Regions from separate parts of the Pantoea agglomerans genome, predicted to be linked through region 2. Evidence: predicted binding sites of a transcription regulator. Region 2 holds the regulator's gene; each other region holds the start of a gene.
What was found. The regulator PurR, encoded in region 2, represses purine synthesis genes. The targets are predictions, from matches to a motif close to CANGCAAACGTTTGCNTG.
Positions count from the first base shown of each region.

Region 1: tusA (sulfurtransferase TusA) is a predicted target of PurR. The motif match lies at 1,210-1,227, and genes of this name have one in related genera.
Region 3: LB453_RS20440 (NCS2 family permease) is a predicted target of PurR. The motif match lies at 1,461-1,478, and genes of this name have one in related genera.

Region 1 is NZ_CP083809.1:212,298-215,880, reverse strand. It holds gene LB453_RS03420 (zinc/cadmium/mercury/lead-transporting ATPase) at 1-887, shown strand, start outside; gene tusA (sulfurtransferase TusA) at 900-1,151, opposite strand; gene LB453_RS03410 (7-cyano-7-deazaguanine/7-aminomethyl-7-deazaguanine transporter) at 1,355-2,020, shown strand; gene LB453_RS03405 (DcrB family lipoprotein) at 2,138-2,692, shown strand; gene LB453_RS03400 (bifunctional 5-dehydro-2-deoxygluconokinase/5-dehydro-2-deoxyphosphogluconate aldolase) at 2,948-3,583, opposite strand, start outside.
Region 2 is NZ_CP083809.1:2,187,317-2,190,899, forward strand. It holds gene LB453_RS13145 (C40 family peptidase) at 152-955, shown strand; gene LB453_RS13150 (YnhF family membrane protein) at 1,002-1,091, opposite strand; gene purR (HTH-type transcriptional repressor PurR) at 1,376-2,401, shown strand; gene punR (DNA-binding transcriptional activator PunR) at 2,398-3,303, opposite strand; gene punC (purine nucleoside transporter PunC) at 3,423-3,583, shown strand, end outside.
Region 3 is NZ_CP083809.1:3,711,546-3,715,128, forward strand. It holds gene LB453_RS20440 (NCS2 family permease) at 16-1,365, opposite strand; gene LB453_RS20445 (glutathione S-transferase family protein) at 1,676-2,341, opposite strand; gene soxR (redox-sensitive transcriptional activator SoxR) at 2,389-2,874, opposite strand; gene soxS (superoxide response transcriptional regulator SoxS) at 2,958-3,383, shown strand.

The sequences.
Region 1 (3,583 bases), 2.0 Mb from region 2:
CCCAGGGCAAACCGCAGGTCACCGCCGTACTCTGCTTCGCCTCCGCCTCGCAAGATGAGCTGCTGGCGCTGGCGGCGGCGGTGGAACAGGGCTCAACGCATCCGCTGGCGGCCGCGATCGTCACGGCCGCCGCCGAGCGGCAGCTGGCACTGCCCTGCGCCAGCCATCAGATGACGCTGGCGGGCAGCGGCATCGCTGCGCAAATAGAGGGCGCGCAGGTGGAACTGCTCTCCCCTGGCCGCGTCGAGACATTAAGCGCCGCGCAGCGCGCACAGATCCTGCAACAGGAAGAACAGGGGCAAACGCTGGTGGCGATCCTGCGCGACGGCGAACCGCTGGGGGCGATTGCGCTGCGCGATAACCTGCGCGCCCACGCGCGCGCCGCGCTGGCGACGCTGAAGAAGATGGGCATTGAGAGCCTGATGCTCACCGGAGACAACCCGCGCGCGGCGGCGGCGATCGCCCGCGAACTCGAGATCGACTTTCGCGCCGGCCTGCTGCCTGGCGACAAGGTTGATGCCATTCGCGCGCTGGGCCAGCAGCACCCGCTGGCGATGGTCGGCGACGGTATCAACGACGCGCCCGCGATGAAGGCGGCCACCATCGGCATCGCCATGGGCAGCGGCAGCGATATCGCGCTGGAGACCGCCGACGCCGCGCTGACGCGCGATGCGTTGCCGCTGCTGCCGTCGCTGGTCGCGCTGGCGCGACGCACGCGCGCCACGCTGCGGCAAAATATCGCCATTGCGCTGGGGCTGAAGGCGCTGTTTCTGGTGACGACGCTGCTGGGGCTGACCGGCCTGTGGCTGGCGGTGGTCGCCGACTCCGGCGCAACGGCGCTGGTGACCGCTAACGCGCTGCGGCTGCTGCGCGCGCGTCACAGGTAGCGCGCCCGACGATCAGGCGCCGAGGCCCTTCTGGATCAGGTAGTGATAAGGCAGGGTCTCGGTCTGCTGCGCCAGCAGGCGATGCTCCATAAAGCGGCAGAAGCCGGGAATATCGCGCGTGGTAGCCGGATCGTCGGCGATAATCAGCAGCGTTTCCCCATCCTGCATGGTGCGGACCGTTTTACGCACCATCATTACCGGCTCCGGGCAGCGCAGGCCCAGGGCATCCAGCTGATGGTCGGCATGGGAGAAGTTGTCGCTCATAAATCACTCGGTTCTAAACAGGGGGCGCTCATTTTAACGCGCCGCCCCGCAGACGCAAGACGAGAACGATTGCGTTAAAATTAACCATTGCGTAAATAGCACAACGCGGTAAGATGCCGCGGTTTTTAACATTGATACCGTCGCGCTGGCTCAGTTTTGCGCGGCAATGGGTTCCCTCACCCCAATATGAAAAAGGTCCAACGATGATCGCATTTTCTTCGCGTCAGCGTCAGCATGCGCTGATCTGGCTCTCCCTGTTTCACCTGCTGGTGATTATCTCCAGCAACTATCTGGTGCAGCTGCCGGTTTCTATTTTCGGCTTCCATACCACCTGGGGCGCCTTTAGCTTCCCGTTTATCTTTCTGGCCACCGATCTGACCGTGCGTATTTTCGGCGCGCCGCTGGCACGCCGCATTATCCTCGCGGTGATGGTTCCGGCGCTGTTTGTCTCCTATCTGGTCTCCAGCCTCTTCTATCAGGGAGAGTGGCAGGGCCTGGCGACGCTGCAAAACGTTAACCTGTTCGTCGCGCGCATCGCCTGCGCCAGCTTTATGGCCTACGCGCTGGGGCAGATCCTCGACGTTCACGTCTTTAACCGCCTGCGCCAGCTGCCGCAGTGGTGGATTGCGCCGGGCTGCGCAATGTTCCTCGGCAATATCAGCGATACGCTCGCCTTCTTCTTTATCGCCTTCTATAAGAGCACAGACCCCTTTATGGCCGCGCACTGGGTTGAGATCGCGCTGGTGGACTACAGCTTTAAAGTGCTGATCTGCCTGGTCTTCTTCCTGCCCGCCTACGGTGTGCTGCTCAATGCGATGCTGAAACGTCTGGCGGAGCGCTCGCAGCGCCCGCAGATAAATTTCGGCTAAGCGGCGATAGAGCCTTTCGCCATCACCCGCTAAGATCTGCTGACAATCGGGCGGTTGCTTTTGCCGCCTGATTCGAGTTGTATGAACGCCTTACTGGAATCAAATAAAGGGATTCAGATGCGAAACTTAGTGAAATATGCGGGAATTGGCTTACTGGTGCTGGGCCTGGCGGCCTGCGATCAGAAGAAAGATGACGCCACCGGCAGCAACGGCACCAGCGCCAGCCAGTCGGCGCAGAACGTAACGCTGCTGGACGGCAAGCTGAGCTTCTCGCTGCCGGCAGGCATGTCGGACAAGAGCGGCAAGCTGGGCAACCAGACGACGAATATGCATGTTTACGCCGATGAAACCGGCGCGCGTGCCGTGATCGTTATCGCCGGCGAAGCCACTAACGAAGGGCTGGATGTGCTGGCGCAGCGTCTGGAACAGCAGCAGCGCAACCGCGACCCGCAGCTGCAGGTGGTCTCTGATAAAGCGATTACCCTGAAAGATCAGCCTGCGCAGCGTCTGGACAGCGTGGTCTCCGCCAATAACCAGACCTCCTGGTCCTCGGTGATTCTGGCGAAGGTCGACGGCAAACTGCTGACGCTGCAGATTACCCTGCCGGGCGACAACCAGCAGCAGGCGCAGAGCGATGCGGACAGCATCATTCAGAGCATCACGCTGAAATAAGCTATTGAAAGAAAAACGACGGGATTCTTCCCGTCGTTGAGGTGAGCGGCATTGTGCTGACGCGTGAGGCATAACCCGATCGCAAAGTCGCTTATGCATCCATGCTCGCTCGCCCCGCGCGGATCCGCACCTCATCCCCGGGGTGCGTCCGTTACCGGGCCAAGGCTATGCGTTTTTGCCCCTGGCGCAGGACGCTTCTTCGGTTTATGCCTCCCGCTCTTAAGCTTTTGTGCCGCCTCTATAACCAGTCCGCGACTAACCGCGCGCAGCACGCCAGTAGCCGATCAGCCGCAGATAGTTGCCCTTCACCTTCTCTACCAGCGCCGCATCATCCAGCTCGCCCTGCAGCCACTGGCGCGACGGCTGGCCGAAAATAGTGCGCCCCACCGCAAAGCCTTTTACCCACGGGGCCTGCGCCGCCGCGGCGAAACCCGCCTTTAACGTCTCTTCCGGCGCGTCGAGACCCAGCAGCAAAATGCCACGACAGTGAGGGTCCTGCTGCTCAATCAGGCCGCCGATCGCCTGCCAGCTCTCCGCCGACAGCGGCGGCAGCTTCCACCAGTCGGGCTGAATACCCAGCTGATAGAAGTGGCTGAGGATAGTGAGATAGTGGGCTTCGTTACGATCGGGATTGCTTTCGGGCAAAATCACCTCAAGCAGCAGCTCATGCCCGCTCTTGTTGCAGCCTTTCCAGACGTCGAGCACCAGCTCATCCTGCGCTTTGCGCATCTCGGCGCTGTCGTCCGGATGATAGAACACCAGGCATTTCACGACGTGCTCGGCGGGCCAGTCAGTCAGCTGCGAGCCGATATTGCCGTGCTCCAGCCGCAGCGGCCGCGAGCCGGGCATCTCAATGGGACGACCAATCCACCAGCCCCGGCCAGTAATAGC
Region 2 (3,583 bases):
AGTCAGATGCAACCCTGTAACAGTTTAATAGAAAAATGGCTTAACTTTTGAAAAAAACCTGGCTTAGAATGGCCCCGGCGCTGATCTCCGATCAGATTTTTCTAACCTCGTTACGGCCTGTTGTCGTAACCGCTAACCCTGTAACCGGACTATGCGATTACTGATTACGCTCTTGATATTAGCTTTCGCGCAGCTTTTCATGAACATCGCTTCGGCCTCGCCGCAAGCGCCGGTTAAAGCCAGCCTGCATAAGGCAGAGAAAAAAAGCGCGCGCGAAGATGAGCGACGCAAACGGCGACCGGTTAAAACCAGCGCGAAAAAAACGCGCCCTTCTACTGCGCAAAAACTCAAACTGAAAAAGCAGAAGAAAATCGAAACGGCCGCCCTTTCTCATTCCGCCGGCGAAACGAAAAAATCCCTGAAGTCTTCCCGTAAGCAGCGCTATGGCCACCAGCGCACGCTGAGCAGCGCCAAAGTTGCAACTTCTTCGCTGCTGGACGCCGATGACGGCGGCACCATCAAAATGAGCAAGTCCCACCGCCTGCGCTACCAGAAAGCGCGCGAAACGGCGATGACCAAGCTGATGGGTCAGCTGGGCAAGCCTTATCAATGGGGCGGCACGTCGCCGCACACCGGTTTCGACTGCAGCGGCCTTGTCTGGTACGCCTATAAAGATCTGGTGAAGTTCAGAATTCCGCGCACTGCCAACGAAATGTATCACCTGCGTGACGCCGCGCCGGTGAAGCGCGAGTCGCTGGAGAAAGGCGATCTGGTCTTTTTCCGTATCAACGGTCGCGGCACCGCCGATCACGTGGGGGTCTACCTCGGCAACGGTAAATTTATTCAGTCGCCGCGCACCGGAAAAGATATCCAGATCAGCGGGCTTTCAGACGATTACTGGCAGCGTCACTATATCGGCGCGCGCCGCATGATGACGCCGAAAACCATTCGCTAAACGCCATAAAAAAACCGGGATTTTCCCGGTTTTTTTATCGCTGTCGTTAGTGCATGACGGCGGTAAAGCTAAAGGCCACAATCATCAGCAGCGCCGCGCCCGTGGTCACCAATGCCAGTTTCAAATCAGTGCTCATTACCTCTCCTTATCCACACAGTTTTCAGGGTCTTCAGGGATTTTCCCATAGTTACCGGTAAAAATCTCGTTTTATCCCGCAAGCCTTGTTAGAATCCCCGGCTTTGTTGCGCAACTGACGCAACGCTGATGCCGTTCGCACGCAACAGCCCCTGTTTTGTCCTGCCCAGTGAGTATTTCACCGACAAAAACTGTAGCGAATTAACAGAAATCTCGCTTAGCGGACGCAAACGTTTAACATTATGCTTATCAGTGAGTTATTGGTAAGCCTGGAGTCTCTTTTTAATGGCAACAATTAAAGATGTCGCGAAGCGCGCGGGTGTCTCCACCACCACCGTTTCCCACGTGATCAACAAAACGCGCTTCGTTGCGGAAGAGACGCGCAACGCCGTCTGGCAGGCGATTCAGGAATTACACTATTCGCCCAGCGCCGTGGCGCGCAGCCTGAAGGTCAATCACACTAAAACGCTGGGGCTGCTCGCCACCTCCAGCGAAGCGCCCTATTTTGCGGAAATCATCGAAGCGGTCGAGCATCACTGCTTCGAACGCGGCTACACCCTGATCCTCGGTAACGCCCATAACGATCTGCAGAAGCAGCGCGCCTACCTGTCAATGATGGCGCAGAAGCGCGTCGACGGCCTGCTGGTGATGTGCTCCGAGTATCCGGACGATCTGCTGAAGATGCTGGAAGAGAACCGCAATATTCCGATGGTGGTGATGGACTGGGGCGAATCGCGCGGCGACTTTACCGATACCGTGCTCGATAACGCCTTCCAGGGCGGCTATCTGGCGGGCCGCTATCTGATCGAACGCGGCCATCGTGATATCGGCGCGATCCCCGGCCAGCTGGAGCGTAACACCGGCGGCGGCCGCCATGCGGGATTTTTGAAAGCGCTGGAGGAAGCGGGCATCTCGGTGCGTCCCGAGTGGATCGTGCAGGGCGATTTCGAGCCGGAATCGGGCTATCAGGCGATGCAGCAAATCCTGCAGCAGAAGCAGCGCCCGACGGCGATCTTCTGCGGCGGCGATATTATGGCGATGGGCGCGATCTGCGCTGCCGACGAGATGGGGCTGCGCGTGCCGCAGGATATTTCGGTGATCGGCTATGACAACGTGCGCAACGCGCGCTACTTTACCCCGGCGCTCACCACCGTGCATCAGCCGAAAGCCCAGCTCGGCGAAAAAGCGCTGGAGATGCTGCTGGATCGCATCACCAGCAAACGCGAAGTGTCGCAGACCATTGAAGTGCATCCCACGCTGATTGAGCGTCGTTCAGTCGGCGACGGTCCGTTCCGCGACTACCGCCGTTAATCTTCGCTTAACCACTCCTGATTGAGCGTTTGCGCATCGCCGAGATAGCTGAGCAGCCAGCTGAGCGCCGGCGATGCGCCCGCTTCCGACCAGCTCACGCAGCAGGGACTTTCCGGAAAGGCGGTTGGCAGCGTCAGCTCAACCAGCTCCCCCTTATCCAGCAGCGGGCGCGCCACATGGCCCGGCATCATCGCCACGCATAACCCATCCAGCACGCAGGCCAGCCCCGCCTGCCAGTCCGGCACCACCAGACGCCGCTGGTTATCCAGCGTCCAGGTCATGCGGCGCGGCAGCGCGCGCGAGGTATCCTCCAGCACCAGCGAGGGCCAGGCGCGCAGTGCGTCATCGTCGAGCTGCGGCTGCTGCGTCAGCGGATGCTGGCGCGCCACCACGCAGCGCCAGTTCAGCGCGCCCATATCGCGAAAGGAAAAGCGCCCGCCCACCGGGATCGCCTGGGTGGCACCGATCGCCACATCGACGCGCCCGTCCGCCAGCGCGTCCCAGACGCCGTTAAATACCTCATAGCTGATATGCAGCTCCATATCGGGAAAGTGGCGATAGAAGTCAGTAACCAGCTGGCGGCTGCGCGGCAGCTTCACGATACAATCAACCGCGATGCTGAGCTTGCCGCGCCAGCCGTTCGCCAGCTGCTGACACTGCCTGCGGGTGGCGAGCATTTTTTTGATAACCTCGCGTCCTTCACGCACGAAATGCTCGCCTGCAGGGGTGAGGGCCACGTCGCGATGCTGCCGTTCGAACAGCGGCACCGCCAGCCAGCTTTCCAGCTGGCGCACCGTATAGCTGACGGCAGAGGGCACGCGGTGCAGCTCCTGCGCGGCGGCGCTGAAACTGCCGGTGCGCGCGACGGCATCAACAACTTCAAGCGCATATTCAGACCACATGCTTTTTCCTTTCAAAAATTTTCACAGCACTCTGCAAATATTAACGTTTCACAGCGGCGGGCGCACCCTTTTACACTTTGCCGCGTTCAACCTGCCTGACGAAAGATGAGATAAACACCATGCTGTCCTCAAAAGGATTTATGCCCTACCTCGCCCTGCTCAGTATGCTGGGCTTTCTGGCGACCGATATGTACCTGCCCGCCTTTGGCGCGATGCAGATGAGCTTCAATACCTCGCCCGGCATCATCAGCGCCAGTATGAGCCTGTTCCTGGCAGGCTT
Region 3 (3,583 bases), 1.5 Mb from region 2:
CGCCCGGTTTTACTGCTAGATCGCCCAGCCACCGGCGTAAAACATCACCAGCGCGGCGGCAATCACCACGGTGCCAACGTTCAGCCTGCGCCACTCGCCAGCGAACAGGCGGCCCACCACCAGGGTGGCGAAACCGAGCATAATGCCGGTAACGATATTGCAGGTCAGTACGATAAAGACCGCAGTTACCAGGCCGGACATCGCATCGACAAAGTCGCCGAAGTCGATTTTCGCCACGTTGCTCAGCATCAGCAGGCCGACATACATCAGCGCGGGCGCGGTCGCGTAGGCGGGCACCAGATAAGCGAGCGGCGACATAAACAGAATCGCCAGGAACAGCAGGCCAACCACAATCGCCGTCAGGCCGGTCTTACCGCCCGCCGCCGTGCCGGCTGCGGATTCGATATAGACTGCCGCAGGCGACGCGCCGACCAGGCCGGCGAACAGGCTGCTGACTGAGTCAGTGGTCAGCGCGCGTCCGCCGTTGAGGATCTGGCCCTTCTCATCCAGCAGGTTCGCCTGCCCCGCCACCGCGCGGATGGTGCCGGTGGCGTCAAACACCGCCGTCATCACCAGCGCCAGCACGCTCGGCAGCACCACCGGCTGTAGCGCCCCCATAATATCCAGGCTGAACAGCAGCGAGTTGCCCTGGCCGTCGCGCAGGCTGGGCAAGGCGAACAGCCCCTGAAACTTCACCGCCGGATCGAAGATAAGTCCGAGAACCGAGATAGCGATAATGGTGAGCAGAATGCCGCCCGGCACCCGGCGCTTCTCCAGCCCGACGATTGCCGCCAGCCCCAGCAGCGACATCATTACCGGAAACGAAGTGAAGTGGCCCAGCGCCACCGGCAGGCCAGGCGCAGGGTTCTTCACCACCAGCCCAATGCCGTCGGCGGCGATCAGCAGCAGAAACAGGCCGATCCCCACGCCGGTGCCGTGCGCCACGCCCATCGGCAGATTGCGCAAAATCCAGGCGCGGATGCCGGTCAGCGAGATAAAGGTAAACAGCAGCCCCATCAGGAACACCGCGCCGAGGGCGACCGGCACGCTGATATGCTGGCCGAGCACCAGACTAAAGGCAGTAAAGGCGGTGAGCGAGATGGCGCAGCCGATAGCCATCGGCAGATTGGCCCATAATCCCATGACGATTGAGCCAACGCTGGCGACCAGACAGGTGGCGACAAAGACCGCCGTGGGCGAAAAGCCCGCTTTGCCCAGCATGCCGGGCACCACAATCACCGAGTAGACCATCGCCAGGAAGGTGGTCAGTCCCGCCAGAATTTCCTGCCGGACGCTGCTGCCGCGTGCAGAAACAGAGAACCAGGCGTCCAGCTTGCCAGCGGACGAGCGTGATTCATATGACATAGTTGAGCCTCAAAATTTTTTGTTGTGTGAAACGCCCTGCGTCGCAGCCTGCAAAATCCCTGGTTATCGACCCGGCACCATAGCGCGCCAGGCGGCAGGCAAACGTTTACTTCGCGGCGGATAGCTGTCCGCTATGCGGCCAGATTAAAGGCACGGGATTATCCGGCGTTTGGCCGCCGATTTTCAACTGCTTCCTCGCTTAAATTCAGGACAAAAAGAGGCGCTGATGGGGCTTTTTGCGGGGTTGTGCGGCGACCGCTTCAGGGCCGCCGTCGCGTTAGGTTCTGATGTCGCGGGATTTTTTTGCCGCTTAGCCCCCTGGCAGCACCTCGCCGCCCTGCTGCACGGCGCGCTGCCAGGCGGCGCGCTGTTGCACAGTATTTAGCCAGGCCGCCGTGGCGGGCATATCATCCAGGCCGCCGCGCGACTGCAGCGCCAGCAGGGGAAAACTCATCTGAATATCGGCGATGCTGAAGCGCTTGCCGGCAAACCAGGGCTGAGCGGCCAGATGGTGCTCAATCATCTGGCGATGCGGCACCAGCTGCTTATCGAGCCAGGCCTTCTGTATGCCCTTGCCCAGCGCCGCGCCCGCCGGACGCAGCAGCCAGGGCACCGGCGCCTTGCCGAGACGGCTAAAGACCAGCTTCATCACCAGCAGCGGCATCAGCGAGCCTTCGGCGTAGTGCAGCCAGTAATTAGCCTGCAGACGCGCCTGCTCGTCGGCGGAGGTCAGCCGCTGCTCGCGGTCATATTTGCTTTCCAGCCAGGAAAGAATGGCGCCCGACTCAGCAATCACCTGATTGCCGTCGGTAATGACCGGCGACTTGCCAAGCGGATGGACCTTCTTCAGCGCTTCCGGCGCCAGCATCGACGCCTCGCGCTGATAGCGTTTGATTTGGTAAGGCACTTCCAGCTCTTCCAGCAGCCACAGCACGCGATGCGAGCGCGATTGCTCAAGATGGTGGACGGTAATCATAGTCAATTCCTGTTGTGAGCCTCTGGCAAGTATAGCCTTCATCCTCTTTAGCGCGGCGGCTCGCCTTTATCATCCTGTTCGGGATCGAGCAGCACCGCGCCGGACCCCTGCTGCGCTAGCCGGTCGCCGGGATTGCGCAGCGGACAGTCGCGCATCGACAGGCAGCCACAGCCGATACAGCCGTCGAGGTCGTTACGCAGCCGCGTCAGGGTTTCGATGCGCTTATCCAGCTCCTCACGCCAGTGCTGCGTCAGGGCGTCCCACTCCTGGGTCGACATGCGCTTGTTGGCGGGGATATGCATCAGGCTGTCGCTGACCGTGGCGAGCGGAATGCCGATACGCTGGGCAATCTTGATAATGGCGACGCGGCGCAGCACGTCGCGGCTGTAGCGACGCTGGTTACCGCCGTTGCGGGTACTGAAGATAAGCCCTTTGCTCTCATAAAAATGCAGCGCGGAAACCGCCACGCCGCTGCGCCGCGCGACTTCGCCCGGCGTCAGAACCGGTTTTGGGTAGTTGCGATCTTTTTTCATCTGGCTCTTTACCTCAAGTTAACTTGAGGAATTATACTCGCCTCCGTCAAATAACGAATCCCTCAGAACTAAAGGACGAGATTATGATGCAAGAAGAGATCATTCACTCCCTGACGCGCTGGATCGATCAAAACCTGGATAAGCCGCTGTCGATCGATGACGTCGCGGCCAGGTCAGGCTATTCAAAGTGGCACCTGCAGCGTATGTTCCGTACCGTGACGAAACAGACGCTGGGTGGCTACATTCGTGAGCGTCGCCTGACGCTGGCGGCGGAAGCACTGCGCCAGACGCAGCGTCCGGTATTTGATATCGCGATGCAGTACGGCTATGACTCGCAGCAGACTTTTTCCCGCGTGTTCCGCCGTCAGTTTTCGCAGACGCCAACCGCCTATCGCCATTTTATGCGTCGCCAGGCGATCCAGCGCCCGCGCAGGGTAAACTTCGACTGCAGCGAGCCCGCGGCGAGCTACACCCAGCGCACCACCGGCGAATGCTGCCCGATTCGCTAAGCCTCAGGCGCCCTTAACGGGCGCACCTTTCCCCGCTTCTCTGCTTAACGCCCTGATATTCCTGCCAACATATCGATAAAAAAATTTCTACCATACCAGGTACAAATTTTGTTCAAAAAATCAAATCCAGTGATATAATGTGACCAAGATCACACATTAAATTCTTTTTGACGACGGAAAGCCTTTCCCTGACCACGCTT